3 regions of the Desulfolithobacter sp. genome follow, and region 3 is predicted to be linked to each of the others. Evidence: riboswitches for the same ligand, from Rfam matches in the RefSeq annotation. Region 3 holds a riboswitch; each other region holds the start of a gene.

Region 1 (3,964 bases), 140 kb from region 3:
GAAAGAAGGTCGGTCCTGCTGGCCAGAAACCAGGCCAGGAAGAATACGATACCGTAGCCGGCGATGAAACCACAGAGAACTGCAAGCCGCCCTGACAGTGTTGCCTTCCGTGCGAACAGAAAGGAAAGGCCGGCCCCGCTTTTCACGGCGAAGATACCCAAAGAAAAGGCGAGGCCAAGAACAAGGGATTTGATTTCCATGGCTAGAACCTGTACCTGTAGCTGGCATAGATTCCGCGGCCTGGTTTGGGGTAGCCCTTTTTTTCGTAATAATATTCATCAAAGAGGTTATCCAGCTTGAGGGTGAACCGGTGATGTTCCTTAAACGAAATCCCGACCACCAGGTCTGCCACCGTGAAGGAGGGATATTCTATTTCCGGATAACCGGCCGCGGTCCAGTCTGTATCCTTCATTGGGCCCTGGTTGCGGAAATTGAGCCTGGCTTCGAACATCTCGTCCGAGTACTGGAGGCCATAGTTTATCGTATAATCAGCCACGTTGTGGATATCGCCCATGGTTCCGCCGGGTTCTTCCTCTTCTGCCTTGAACATGTAAGTGGCGTTGACAAACAGCTCCAGCGAACGGTCCCAGTTCATCGGGGCCCCAATATCGAAGGATAACTCTGTCTCCAGGCCTTCCATTTCGGCGCTGAGACTGTTTTGGTAGGTGGTGGTGTTACCCGCGGTGACCGTGGTGATCTTGTCGTCCACGTCGGTGTGGAAATATGTAACGTCCATGAACAGGCCCAGCCTGGGTTGCGCATAGCCAAGGCCGATATCCCAGGTGATCGAGGACTCGGGGTCCAGGTCCGGATTGCTCCGGGTGATCATGGTAACCCCGCCAACGTCTGTTTCCGCGTAGCCTGCAAGCTGGGCCGCAGTCGGTGGAACAAAGGCCTTGCCGATGGTGGTGTGCAACCGGATTCCCAGGTCGAAGTTGTAGTTCAGCCCGGCCCTGGGACTGAAGGTGGAGAAATTTTCCGAGTTGGGCGTAAAATCGGTTTTGTAGGGCGTGGGTTTGGTTTCTACATCGAAAGTGTCGTACCGCCCCCCTACAGTGGCGGTGAGCCGGTCGTTCATGAAGCGCCAGATGGTTTCCAGGTATCCGGCCCAGTTTTCCCGGCCTTCATCCGGGGACCAGGGCGCCCTGCGTGTACCGTCCTGGTTGTAGCTTCGGCTTTCCCTGTCGATCTTCTGGTAATCGATGCCGACGACGAACCGGTGTTGGCCCCAGGTGTACTCGTTCTTGAGCTGGAAGCCGAGCCAGTCTGTCTCCGAGTCGTAGCTCCGGTACGGTTCCACCTGGACCAGGGCCGGATACCAGCCGGTATAGTGGCTGTAGTTTTCACTGGTTTCGTTGGTCCGGTAACCGGTGAGGCTCACTCTGCTCTTATCCCCCAGCGGCCCGCTGAGGGTAAAATCCATGCCCGAGCGGTCGATGTCCTTGTGGCCGGACATCTCGTTGCCATAGGCGATGTCACCCGGAGTTTCGATATCGCGGCCCTGGTAGAGGTCTCCGCTGACATCGATCCGCCATGCTCCCAGGTCACCGCCCAGGCGCAGGGATCCGTTCTGGGTCCTGAAGGCCGTGTTTGCCCTGGTCTCGCCGTTACCCATCTCGTAGTCATCGCTCTGTTCGAACCTCTGGGCAAAGATATCGAAGTCGAACCGGTCCCCCAGCCCGCCACCAAGTGCTGCTTTTTCAAAATTGGTCGCAAATGAGCCGTAACCGATTTCCGCAAGACCGGTGAGTGGTCCGGTATGTTTTTTGGTAATGATGTTGACCACCCCGCCCATGGCTTCTCCGCCATAGAGGGAAGAGGCTGGCCCTTTCAGGACCTCTATCCGTTCCACGTTGCCGGTGAGCACGGTCGCCAGGTTGGTGGCTCCGGCCGGCCGGCCGTTGATAAGAACCAGGGTGTGCTTGGTGATACCGGAAAATTCCGGCCGAAAACCGCGGATACCGATGCCGGCCAGGGCGCCGGGGTACTCGATCACGCCGACGGAACTGTTCTTCTTGAGCTGTTCGGTGAGTGTGTCCCCGGTGGTCAGCTCGATGGTCTCGCTCTCGATCACCTCGACCCTGGCCGGAATTTCCTGCACCGATTCTTCACTGCGGGTGGCGGTCACCACCACTTCGTCCAGGGTAACCTTGTTTGCAGGGCTGTCTTCATCCGCGCCCGCCAGGGCCGGTCCAGGCGTGGACACGAGACACAGGGCCAGGGCCGTTCGAATCTCCTTTTTCATCACACTTCTCCTTGTACCTTGTAATGACGTTGAGACGGGTCCGGGGCCGCCTGAAAAGGCAAAAAAAAATCCCCGGACCAATAAACAAAAGAGTTATTGGTCCGGGGATCCCTGATTTTTCCTCGAACAATTCGACAAGCACGTGACTGCTCTTTGTCCGCGAGAGCAGGCGCTTTATGTTTTTCAGACAGGTCTTCTGACTCCCGGATCATCCTCCTTTTGCGCCTTCCCAACCCCTAAGGAGGTCAGTGGCATCTTGCAAAATTCGTCCCCGGTCACAGCGGCGGGCCCGTCCCGGATTCGCACCGGGTTCCCTATTAAGCTCGGCTAAGAGCATCTGAAAATGTACCGATAACGTTACCTGAAAAAATGTGCTCCGTCAACCCGCTTTTGCCGGGAAGATGTGGCCCGTGCCCGCCAGGAGGTTAACGTTCCCGGGGTGTATCGTGAGCGCTGTTCAGCGAATATAGCCCCATTCCCGGAGGCGGGTATATGCGTATTTTGCCTTGTCACCCTGGCGTACCTTTTCAAGAAACGCGGCGTAGGCCCGGGCGGCCTCGTCCCGGCGCTGCATGGCTTCGAGGGCCTGGCCCCGGTAGAAGAGGATGTCCGGATTACCGGGCAGGAGCCGGTCCACCTCACTTAATTCCCGCAGGGCCTGGTCATATTTCTCTTTGGCGAGGCTGCTCATGGCCAAGAGCCAGTGGCCCTGGGCCTCTTTGGGGTAGACCTGGGTGGCCTGGCGGGCATAGCTTAGCGCTTCATCATGGTTATGATGCATAAACTGGCATTTGGCCATAACCACCAGGGCCTGGTAATCGTCCGGAGCGTGGCGAAGAGCAGTGTGCAACAGTTCTTCGGCCTGGCGGATCTGTTTACGGGCCAAGGCGGTTTCCGCCTTCTGGATGGCCCTGATTGCTGGTTTGAGACGGCGAAGACCTGCGGTGTGGTCCATGTAGCGCTGTCGGTGATCCGGGTTGTCGAGCATGGATGCGTAACGTTCATGGGCCTGCAGGCGGGCTGTTTCCAATCGTTCCCTGCTCATGGGATGGGTGGCGAACATGAGCTCGATGGCAGTGGGATTGTGCTCTCCGCTTCTGAGGAGGATTTCCATGAGACCCGCCATGCCAAGTGGTGTGTATCCGGCCCTGGTCATGTATTCCATGCCCAGGGCGTCGGCCTCCCTTTCGTCATTGCGGCTGTATCTGGCCAACAGGGCACCGGCCCCCAAGCCGCCAAGCCTGGAGATCAGCTCCGCCGTACCTTCATGACCGGCACTGGAGGTGGCTATCGAGGCTCCGGCGACCAGCAGGTTGACCAGCAACCCCTTGCCCATCTGCTCGGCTGCGTGCCGGGCACAGACATGGCCGATTTCGTGCCCCAGCAGGGCTGCAAGTTCAGCTTCGCTTTGCAGTTCAACCAGGATGCCTCGGGTGGCGGCGATGGAGCCGCCGGGAAAAGCGTAGGCGTTGATATGGGCCGCATTGACGCCGCGGAAGGAAAAGGGCATGTCAGGGCGATGTGAACGACGGGCCAGCTCCATTCCCACCCGGTTAAGATACTTGTTGAGCTCCCTGTCCATGAGGATACCGTAATCGGCCGAAAACTGGAATGGGGCCTGCTTCCGGTCCAGGGCTATCTCCTGGCTCCGGGTCATCATGACAAGGGATTTTTCTCCTGTCACCGGGTCGGTGCTGCAACCGCCAAGAAAGGGAGCCG
Region 2 (3,964 bases), on a different contig from region 3:
TCTTCTGCTCCAGGTTGTTCTCAATTTGCTCAAAAACAGTCTGCATGCCACCCCGGCAGGTGGTCACATAAGCCTGTTCTGCTCTGAAGAAAAAGACACGATCCGGATTACGGTTTCCGATTCGGGCAAGGGTATGTCCGGGGAAGAGCAGGAGAAAATGTTCGATCCGTTTTTTACAACCCGTCGGGCAGGTACCGGCCTGGGTCTGGCTGTCAGTCACCAGATTGTCGAGCAGCATCACGGGCATTTCGAGGTAGTATCAGCCCCGGGCAGGGGAACAGAAATCACGATAGTGCTCCCGGTGACCCAGAAAAAACAAACTGGAAATGGATGATATGCAGGGAAAAACAATTCTGCTTGTAGATGATGATGTGGCTCACCGTACCATGCTCAAGGTCAACCTTGAGGGGGCAGGCTACACCATACTTGAAACCGACGATGGGGATCAGGTTTTGCCGCTGCTGTGGGACCATGATGTGGATTTGATTCTGCTGGATCTGAAAATGCAGCGAATGGATGGCCTGGAGACCTTGTCGCTGCTCAGGGAAAAGGGGCGTATCGAGCCGGTTATCGTTATCACGGCCTTTTCTTCGGTGGAAAGTGCTGTGGCGGCCATGAAAAAGGGGGCCGTCGATTATGTCACCAAGCCTGTTGATATCGAGGCCCTGAATCTGGCCGTGGAAAAGGCGCTTCATATAGAGGCGCTTCGGGAAGAGAATGCACAGCTTCGGGAACGGCTTGGAGAAAAATTTGACTTTGGCAACATTATCGGCCGCAGCAGTGGTATGCAGAGGGTGTTTGAAACTCTCTCGCTGGTTGCTCCCAGCGATGCAACGGTGCTTATAACCGGAGAATCGGGTACCGGCAAGGAATTGATTGCCGGGGCGCTTCATCAAAACAGTCTGCGTAAAGACGGCCCGTTTATCAAGGTCAACTGCGCGGCTCTGCATGAAAGCTTGCTGGAAAGCGAACTTTTTGGCCATGAACGGGGTGCTTTTACCGGTGCGGAGCGGCAGCGTAAGGGTCGCTTTGAACAGGCCCATCGCGGCACTTTGTTTCTTGATGAAATCGGCGATATGTCGTTGCAGACCCAGGCCAAGATACTCAGGGTAATCCAGGAAGGAGAGTTCGAACGTCTTGGCTCCAGCCAGTCTGTGAAGGTGGATGTCCGCCTTGTGGCGGCAACCCACAAGAATCTTCAGCAAATGGTTGAGGAAGGCACTTTTCGGCAGGATCTCTTTTTCCGGCTTTCCGTGGTGCCTATTGAATTGCCACCTCTCAGGGAGAGGCCGGAGGATATACCAGCCCTGGCTGATTATTTTCTGAAAAAATATGCGAAAAAAAACCGGAAAGATATTCGGAGATTTCATCCCCAGGTTCTGATGCTCCTTGGGCGACATGACTGGCCCGGTAATATCAGGGAGCTGGAAAACACCGTGGAGCGGGCAGTGATTCTCTGCCTTGGAGAACAGATTACTCCCCGGGAACTGTCGCCTCACCTGTTGCCGGAAGATATGGCGCCGAACCTGGAGAAGAACGGCAGGCAGGGTTTCACCCTTCGCGACATGGAGCGTGAGGCAATCAAAACCATCCTGGCTCAGACAGATGGTAACCGCTCGAAAACAGCACGTATTCTTGGAATTGCCCGGCAGACCCTGTTGAACAAGATTAAGGAATACGGTCTGGACAAAGATTGAATTGTCTTGTCCTTTTTTCTAATTTCTGGCATATGTGGACACCATAGATCAGTCTGGTGCCGTCGGTGTGGTTGCCGGCGGAGAATAGGGAATACGGTGCGAATCCGTAACGCTCAGGGCCGGCGCTGTAAGCGGGGACTACGGCCGCATGATGCCACTGTCCACATCTTCGGGGATGGGAAGGCGCGGTCGGAGATTGATCCGTGAGTCAGAAGACCTGCCAGGCTGGATACAAGATAACGGATATTGCTGTCCTGCAAGTCCGCGTCAAGGAACAATTCCCTGGCGCGGATTTTTTTTTTGCCGGCCGGGACGGTCTGAGGAGGAAGAGAGCATGAAGACCCAACTTGAATTGGCCCGCGAGGGGCTCGTTACACCACAGATGGAACAGGTAGCTAGCGATGAGGGCAAGGATGTCGAGCTGATCAGGGAGTTAGTCGCTTTGGGAGAAATCGTTATTCCGGTCAACCATAATCGTCCGAATCAGAAGGTGGTCGGTATTGGCACCGGGTTGCGGACCAAGGTCAATGCCTCTATCGGCACTTCTTCGGACATCAAGGACATCGAGCTGGAAAAAAGAAAGGCGCGGATCGCTGAAGAGGAGCAGGCCGATACCCTGATGGAATTGTCCACCGGAGGCGATCTGGACCTGGTGCGGCGCGAAGTGCTGGCCGCCGTTGATCTGCCGGTGGGCAATGTGCCTCTGTATCAGGCCTTTTCAGAGGCCATCCGCAAGTACCGTAACCCAAACAAACTTGACCCGGAATATCTTTTCGAGCTTATCGAGCGGCAGCTGGAGGATGGAATATCGTTCATGGCAATTCACTGCGGGATCAATCGGTACTCCATTGAACGGCTGCGTCGTCAGGGATATCGTTATGGGGGGCTGGTTTCCAAAGGCGGCACCTTCATGGTGTCCTGGATGGAGTATCATGACCGGGAAAATCCACTTTATGAGCAGTTTGACCGGGTTTGCGATTTGATGAAAAAATATGACGCTGTTCTTTCACTGGGTAACGGTATCCGGGCTGGAGCTATTCATGACAGTCACGACCGGGCCCAGATGGCGGAGATGATCACCAACTGCGAACTGGCCGAGATAGGTCGGGAAATGGGGTGTCAGATGATGGTGGAGGGTCCGGGCCATGTGCCTCTTGACGAGATCGAAGGCAATATAATGCTGGAGAAAAGGATGAGCGGCAATGCGCCCTATTACGTCCTGGGCCCGTTGCCTGCAGACTCCGGGGCCGGATATGACCATATTACCGCTGCCATAGGAGCTGCCAATTCAGCCCGTTACGGAGCGGACTTGATTTGTTACATCACCCCGGCGGAGCATCTCGCCCTGCCCGGAGAACAGGACGTACGTGAAGGTATCCGGGCCACCAGGCTGGCGGCAAGGATAGGTGACATCGCGCGTGATCCTTCCATGCGCGAGCGGGAAAAGCAGGTGGCTATCGCCCGGCGTGATACCCGGTGGGAAAGGCAGATGGAGCTTTTGATGTTTCCAGAAGAGGCTCGCAGGATCCGCAGGGACCGTTCACCGGAAAATAAGCGTACCTGCACCATGTGCGGCGATTTTTGCGCCATGGAGCGGGGAATATCGCTATTTGCCCGAGACATACGCGGTGACAAGCGGGGCTGCGAAGAGGAACAGGCCCGGAAAAAAGCGGTAGTATCCGCGCAGAAAGAAAAATAGAGTCTCAGCAGATATGGCCCGGCTGCTTATTGAACAGCAGGCGGGCCTTGTTTGCCCGGAAGGTGAAGGGCAGCCATTTCAGCGGGTGCGAAACGTGACGATCAGTTTTGAGAGCTCATCGGCCATTTTTGCCAGTTTGCCGGCACTGTTTTTGACAGTTGAGCTGAGCGCAGTTATTTCACCGGCCACCTGGCTTACTTCGGCAATCTCCCGGGCAATGTCACCTGACACTGCCGAGCTCTGGGCCACATTCTCGTTGACCTCGGATATGCCCAGAGCGGCCTGCTGAATATTCTCCGCTATCTCTGTTGTGCTTGCGGTCTGTTCTTCCACGGCTGTGGCGATTGAGGACACTATTTTGTTGACCTTGGTAATGACCCCGGTGACCTGTTTTATCTCGTTCACGGTCAGATTGGTCGAGTTCTGAATGGCTTCGATTTTGGTTTTGATTTCCCGGGTGGCATCGGCTGTCTGGTTGGCCAGTTCCTTGATCTCGTTTGCAACCACCGCAAACCCCTTGCCTGCTTCTCCGGCCCGGGCCGCTTCGATAGTGGCATTGAGGGCCAGC
Region 3 (3,964 bases):
CCATCAGGAGATGCGGCCCGCCTGCGGGAACTGATTGCGCGGTTGGAGGACCAGGCCGGAGAGGTGGAGGCTCTGCAGCTAAAGATTCGGGAGCTTGGCCTCAAGGTTGCCGACGAGAGTCTCAGGGCCGAGAAAATCAGGACAGAGATTCTTGATCATGTGGAAGAAATCAATGCCATGGAAAAGAGGCTGGCCGCGGTCCGCGTGCAGCAGCAGCATTTCACTCTTGGTATGGGCGTGCTGGCCATAATCGCCAATATGGTCGCCCTGTTCTTTCTTACTCGTGTTATCGTTGAACGGCCACTGTACCGGTTGACACGCATTATAGACGAAATCCGGGCCGGCCGGTTTCCCGATATTCCCTGTCAGCAGCGGGGTGACCAGATAGGGGTCCTGTCCGGAGCGATCAAAAATTTTCGCGAGGCCCTGGCCGAGCTGCAGATGGAGGACCGGCGCAAGGCAAAGGAAAAAAACATCATAGATGAACTGATAGAATCCATTGCCACCGTGGTACACGGCCTGGAACAGAGGGCCAGGCAGCTGGTTGAGATGTCGGAAACGATGCAGGAGCTGGCGGCCACCACGGGCAGCCAGTCGGAGAACGCTACTGTGCGGGCCCGTGATACGGCGGAGCATACGCAAAATGTCTCGCAGGCCACCGGGCAGCTGCGGCAGACTGTGGAAGGAATCAGTGGTCGGATTGCCAGCCAGAACGATCTGGTGGCCGGAATCGTACACGGGGTGACGGTCTCCCATGGCAATATACGTCAGCTCCAGAGGGCCATCGGGGATATTGGCGGGATTATAGGCCTGGTAAGGGAAATTACCGATCAGACCAAGCTGCTGGCTCTCAATGCGACTATCGAGGCGGCCCGGGCCGGTGCTGCCGGCAAAGGGTTTGCAGTGGTTGCCAGCGAAGTCAAGGATCTGTCCCTGGAAACAGAGCAGGCAACCCAGGATGTTATGGACAAGGTGCATGCCATTGAAAGAGCCAGCCAGACCTTTGTCGACAACCTCCATGACATCGAGCAAAGGGTTCAGGATCTCAACATGATTACCGCCGATATAACCGCTGCTGTGGTTGAACAGCAGGAGGTGGCAACCACCATCGCCGGATTGAGTTCCCAGACATCGGAAAACACCAGGATGGTTTCGGCCAGCATAACCATGGTCAACGAGGCCGCGCTCCGGGCCCGGGAGTTGTCCCGCCAGGTCCACGAATATTCCGATGAGATAGCGGGGCAGCTGACCAGCCTTCTTGCTGAGACTACGACCAAACTCCGTTACCTTGGCCGGGACAGGGGGGGCGAGGAGCTGGCCGTGGAAGGGGCTGGATAGGGCTGTCGCGTTGGCAGGAGGCTTTGCCTTGACTTGGAAACCGCCTTTTAGTATGCTGATCCTGTTTTCAGGTGTCCGCATATGTGGATGAAAAGGGAACCCGGTGCAAGTCCGGGGCGGGCCCGCCGCTGTAACCGGGGACAAATCCTGCAATCTGTCGAAGGCAGAGAATGCCACTGGCCGCTTGGCGGCTGGGAAGGCGCGGGAGGAGGCTGATCCGGGAGCCAGAAGACCTGCCTGAAAAATACTCCGTGGCCGACGGCAAAGGCACAGGGAGACTTGGAGAGACTCTGGGATAAAGACGGGACATCCTGGATCAATGTAACAATTGGTCCGGGATTTTTTTATTTCCGGACCGTACAAGAAGGAGGTTTCACATGAAGTTGAAATCGGTTTTTTGGGCGGTGCTGATCCTGTTTTTTCTGTCAGCGGCAACCTGTTATTCCAGTGGAGAGTACAAGGTGGAACATAAAAGCGCCATAGTTCTTGCCATGTTCGGAACCACGGTGGAGCCGGCCCTGCAGGGGCTTTTGAATATTCGGGAGAAAGTCGTGTCCAGGTATTCGGAAACGCCGGTCCGGGTTGCCTTTACCTCAAACATCATTCGCAAGAAATGGCAGCAGAGGGCCCAGGATCCCGAATATATCAAGGCCCATCCGGAGATACCTGCCGATATTCTCCATGTCAAGACCCCGTTGGCCACCATTGCCGATCTCCAGGACCAGGGATACGATACCATTGTCGTTCAACCGACTCATATCGCCATGGGTGAGGAGTTTCTCGACCTGGAAACCTATGTGGATGGACTGATGAGCATGGGCACGGTGAAAAAAGCCAAGTACAAGCCCTTCCATAAAATTGCCCTGGGACGTCCGGCGCTTGGCACCTACGGAACCGCTCACCCCTATGATGCTGATGTTATGAAAGCGGCCCGGGCCCTGGCCGTGGACGCGGATCTGGCCCGCCGTGAAAAGGCTGCCCTTGTGTATATGGGTCATGGAAACGAATACTTTCCTTCTGCCGGTTCCTACCTGGAGCTGGCCGACCGCATGCGTCAGCTCTATCCCGACGTCCTGACCCTGATCGGCAACGTGGAAGGGTTTCCGGCCCTGGAAGATGTACTTGATTCGCTCAGGCATGCCGGGGTGAAAAAAGTCGTGCTCAAGCCTTTCATGGTGGTGGCCGGTGACCATGCCATGAATGACATGGCCGGTGACGGGGAGGATTCCTGGAAGAGTGTGCTGGAGAAGAACAATATCCAGGTAATCGCGGTCAGGAAGGGGTTGGGAGAAAACGATAAGTTTGCTGACATCTTTGTGCAGCATCTGGTCGATGCCGCAAGTGATGCCGGCATCCAGCTCAAGTAGATGTCTGGCTGGCGGGGATCCTCTCCACTACTCCTCGTCGTCCTGGCCGGCCTGCTGGTCGCGGGCATGGTTCTGTCCGCCACCATGGGCTACATGAGGATCCCTGCCATTGATGTCCTTAATCTGATCCGTGATCGAATCCTGGGGCTGAACGGTTCCGGAGACCCTGTGTCTGCCGCAGTGGTCCTTAACGTCAGGCTGCCCCGGATAATCGAGTCGGTCCTGGTGGGCGGGATGCTGGCTGTGTGCGGCGGGGTCTTTCAGGCCATTTTGCTCAATCCGCTGGCCGATCCATACACCCTTGGCATTTCTTCCGGAGCAGCCTTTGGCGCCTCGCTGGTTATTGTGCTCCAGGTCTTCGGGTTGTCTCTGCCCCAGTTCATATCCGTACCCTTGTTCGCTTTTGGCGGCGGGGTGGCAACCCTGGCGGTGGTGCTGTCGCTTGCCGCGGGTGACCGGCGTCTCTCCTCCACCAGCCTGATCCTCTCCGGGGTCATTGTCGCAGCGATTCTGTCGGCGGCAATCGGTTTTCTCAAGTTTCTGGCCGACGAACAGGTGGGGGTGATCATTTTCTGGCTCATGGGGAGCCTGTCCGGGGCCTCCTGGCAGGACATTCTCGTCCTGGTACCGGTGGCGCTTGGCGGGTTTTTGATCGTGCTGCTCCATGGCAGGGATCTCAACGTCATGGCGACAGGTGAGAGAACCGCTGTGACCATGGGCGTTGACACTGTCCGCCTGCGGCGCACGCTCCTTGTCACCTGTACCCTGATGGCCTCTGTTTGTGTGGCCGTGGCCGGGATCATAGGTTTTGTCGGCTTGATCGTACCACATCTGCTCCGCTCGGTGATAGGTCCGGACAATCGCTGGCTTCTGGCCCTGTCCTTTTTCGGAGGGGGGCTGTTGCTGCTCTTTGCCGATACCCTGACCAGGGCCGTGCTGCCTGCCGAGGTGCCTATTGGTGTCCTTACCGCCCTGATCGGCGGGCCGTTTTTCTGTGTGATATTCAAGAGAAAACTGAGGGAGCAACAATGACGGTTCTGGCAGCGGAGCAGGTTTCGTTTGCCTACGGCAGCCAGGGGGTGCTTGTCGGCGTGGATTTGGCCTGCAGGGAAGGGTTCTGCTACGGAATCCTGGGTCCCAACGGTAGCGGCAAGACTACTCTGCTCGATCTTTTCTGCGGCCTGTTGCATCCCGGGGAGGGGAGATTGATCTTCATGGGCCGGGAGCTGCGGAGGTGGCCTCTCAGGGACCTGGCCCGC

What was found. A riboswitch is a leader RNA that binds a small molecule or an ion and turns the genes downstream of it on or off. The one in region 3 is predicted to bind cobalamin.
Region 1: another riboswitch for cobalamin. It lies ahead of ACXJJY_RS08430 (TonB-dependent receptor plug domain-containing protein); the one in region 3 lies ahead of ACXJJY_RS09020 (sirohydrochlorin cobaltochelatase).
Region 2: another riboswitch for cobalamin. It lies ahead of thiC (phosphomethylpyrimidine synthase ThiC); the one in region 3 lies ahead of ACXJJY_RS09020 (sirohydrochlorin cobaltochelatase).

The regions. Positions count from the first base shown of each region.
Region 1 is NZ_JBPMMS010000034.1:54,479-58,442, forward strand. It holds gene ACXJJY_RS08425 (ABC transporter substrate-binding protein) at 1-200, opposite strand, end outside; gene ACXJJY_RS08430 (TonB-dependent receptor plug domain-containing protein) at 203-2,245, opposite strand; cobalamin riboswitch at 2,415-2,601, opposite strand; gene ACXJJY_RS08435 (M48 family metalloprotease) at 2,703-3,964, opposite strand, start outside.
Region 2 is NZ_JBPMMS010000013.1:51,279-55,242, forward strand. It holds gene ACXJJY_RS03065 (two-component system sensor histidine kinase NtrB) at 1-334, shown strand, start outside; gene ACXJJY_RS03070 (sigma-54-dependent transcriptional regulator) at 336-1,697, shown strand; cobalamin riboswitch at 1,735-1,936, shown strand; gene thiC (phosphomethylpyrimidine synthase ThiC) at 2,032-3,396, shown strand; gene ACXJJY_RS03080 (HAMP domain-containing methyl-accepting chemotaxis protein) at 3,475-3,964, opposite strand, start outside.
Region 3 is NZ_JBPMMS010000034.1:193,812-197,775, forward strand. It holds gene ACXJJY_RS09015 (methyl-accepting chemotaxis protein) at 1-1,338, shown strand, start outside; cobalamin riboswitch at 1,391-1,593, shown strand; gene ACXJJY_RS09020 (sirohydrochlorin cobaltochelatase) at 1,716-2,705, shown strand; gene ACXJJY_RS09025 (FecCD family ABC transporter permease) at 2,706-3,737, shown strand; gene ACXJJY_RS09030 (ABC transporter ATP-binding protein) at 3,734-3,964, shown strand, end outside.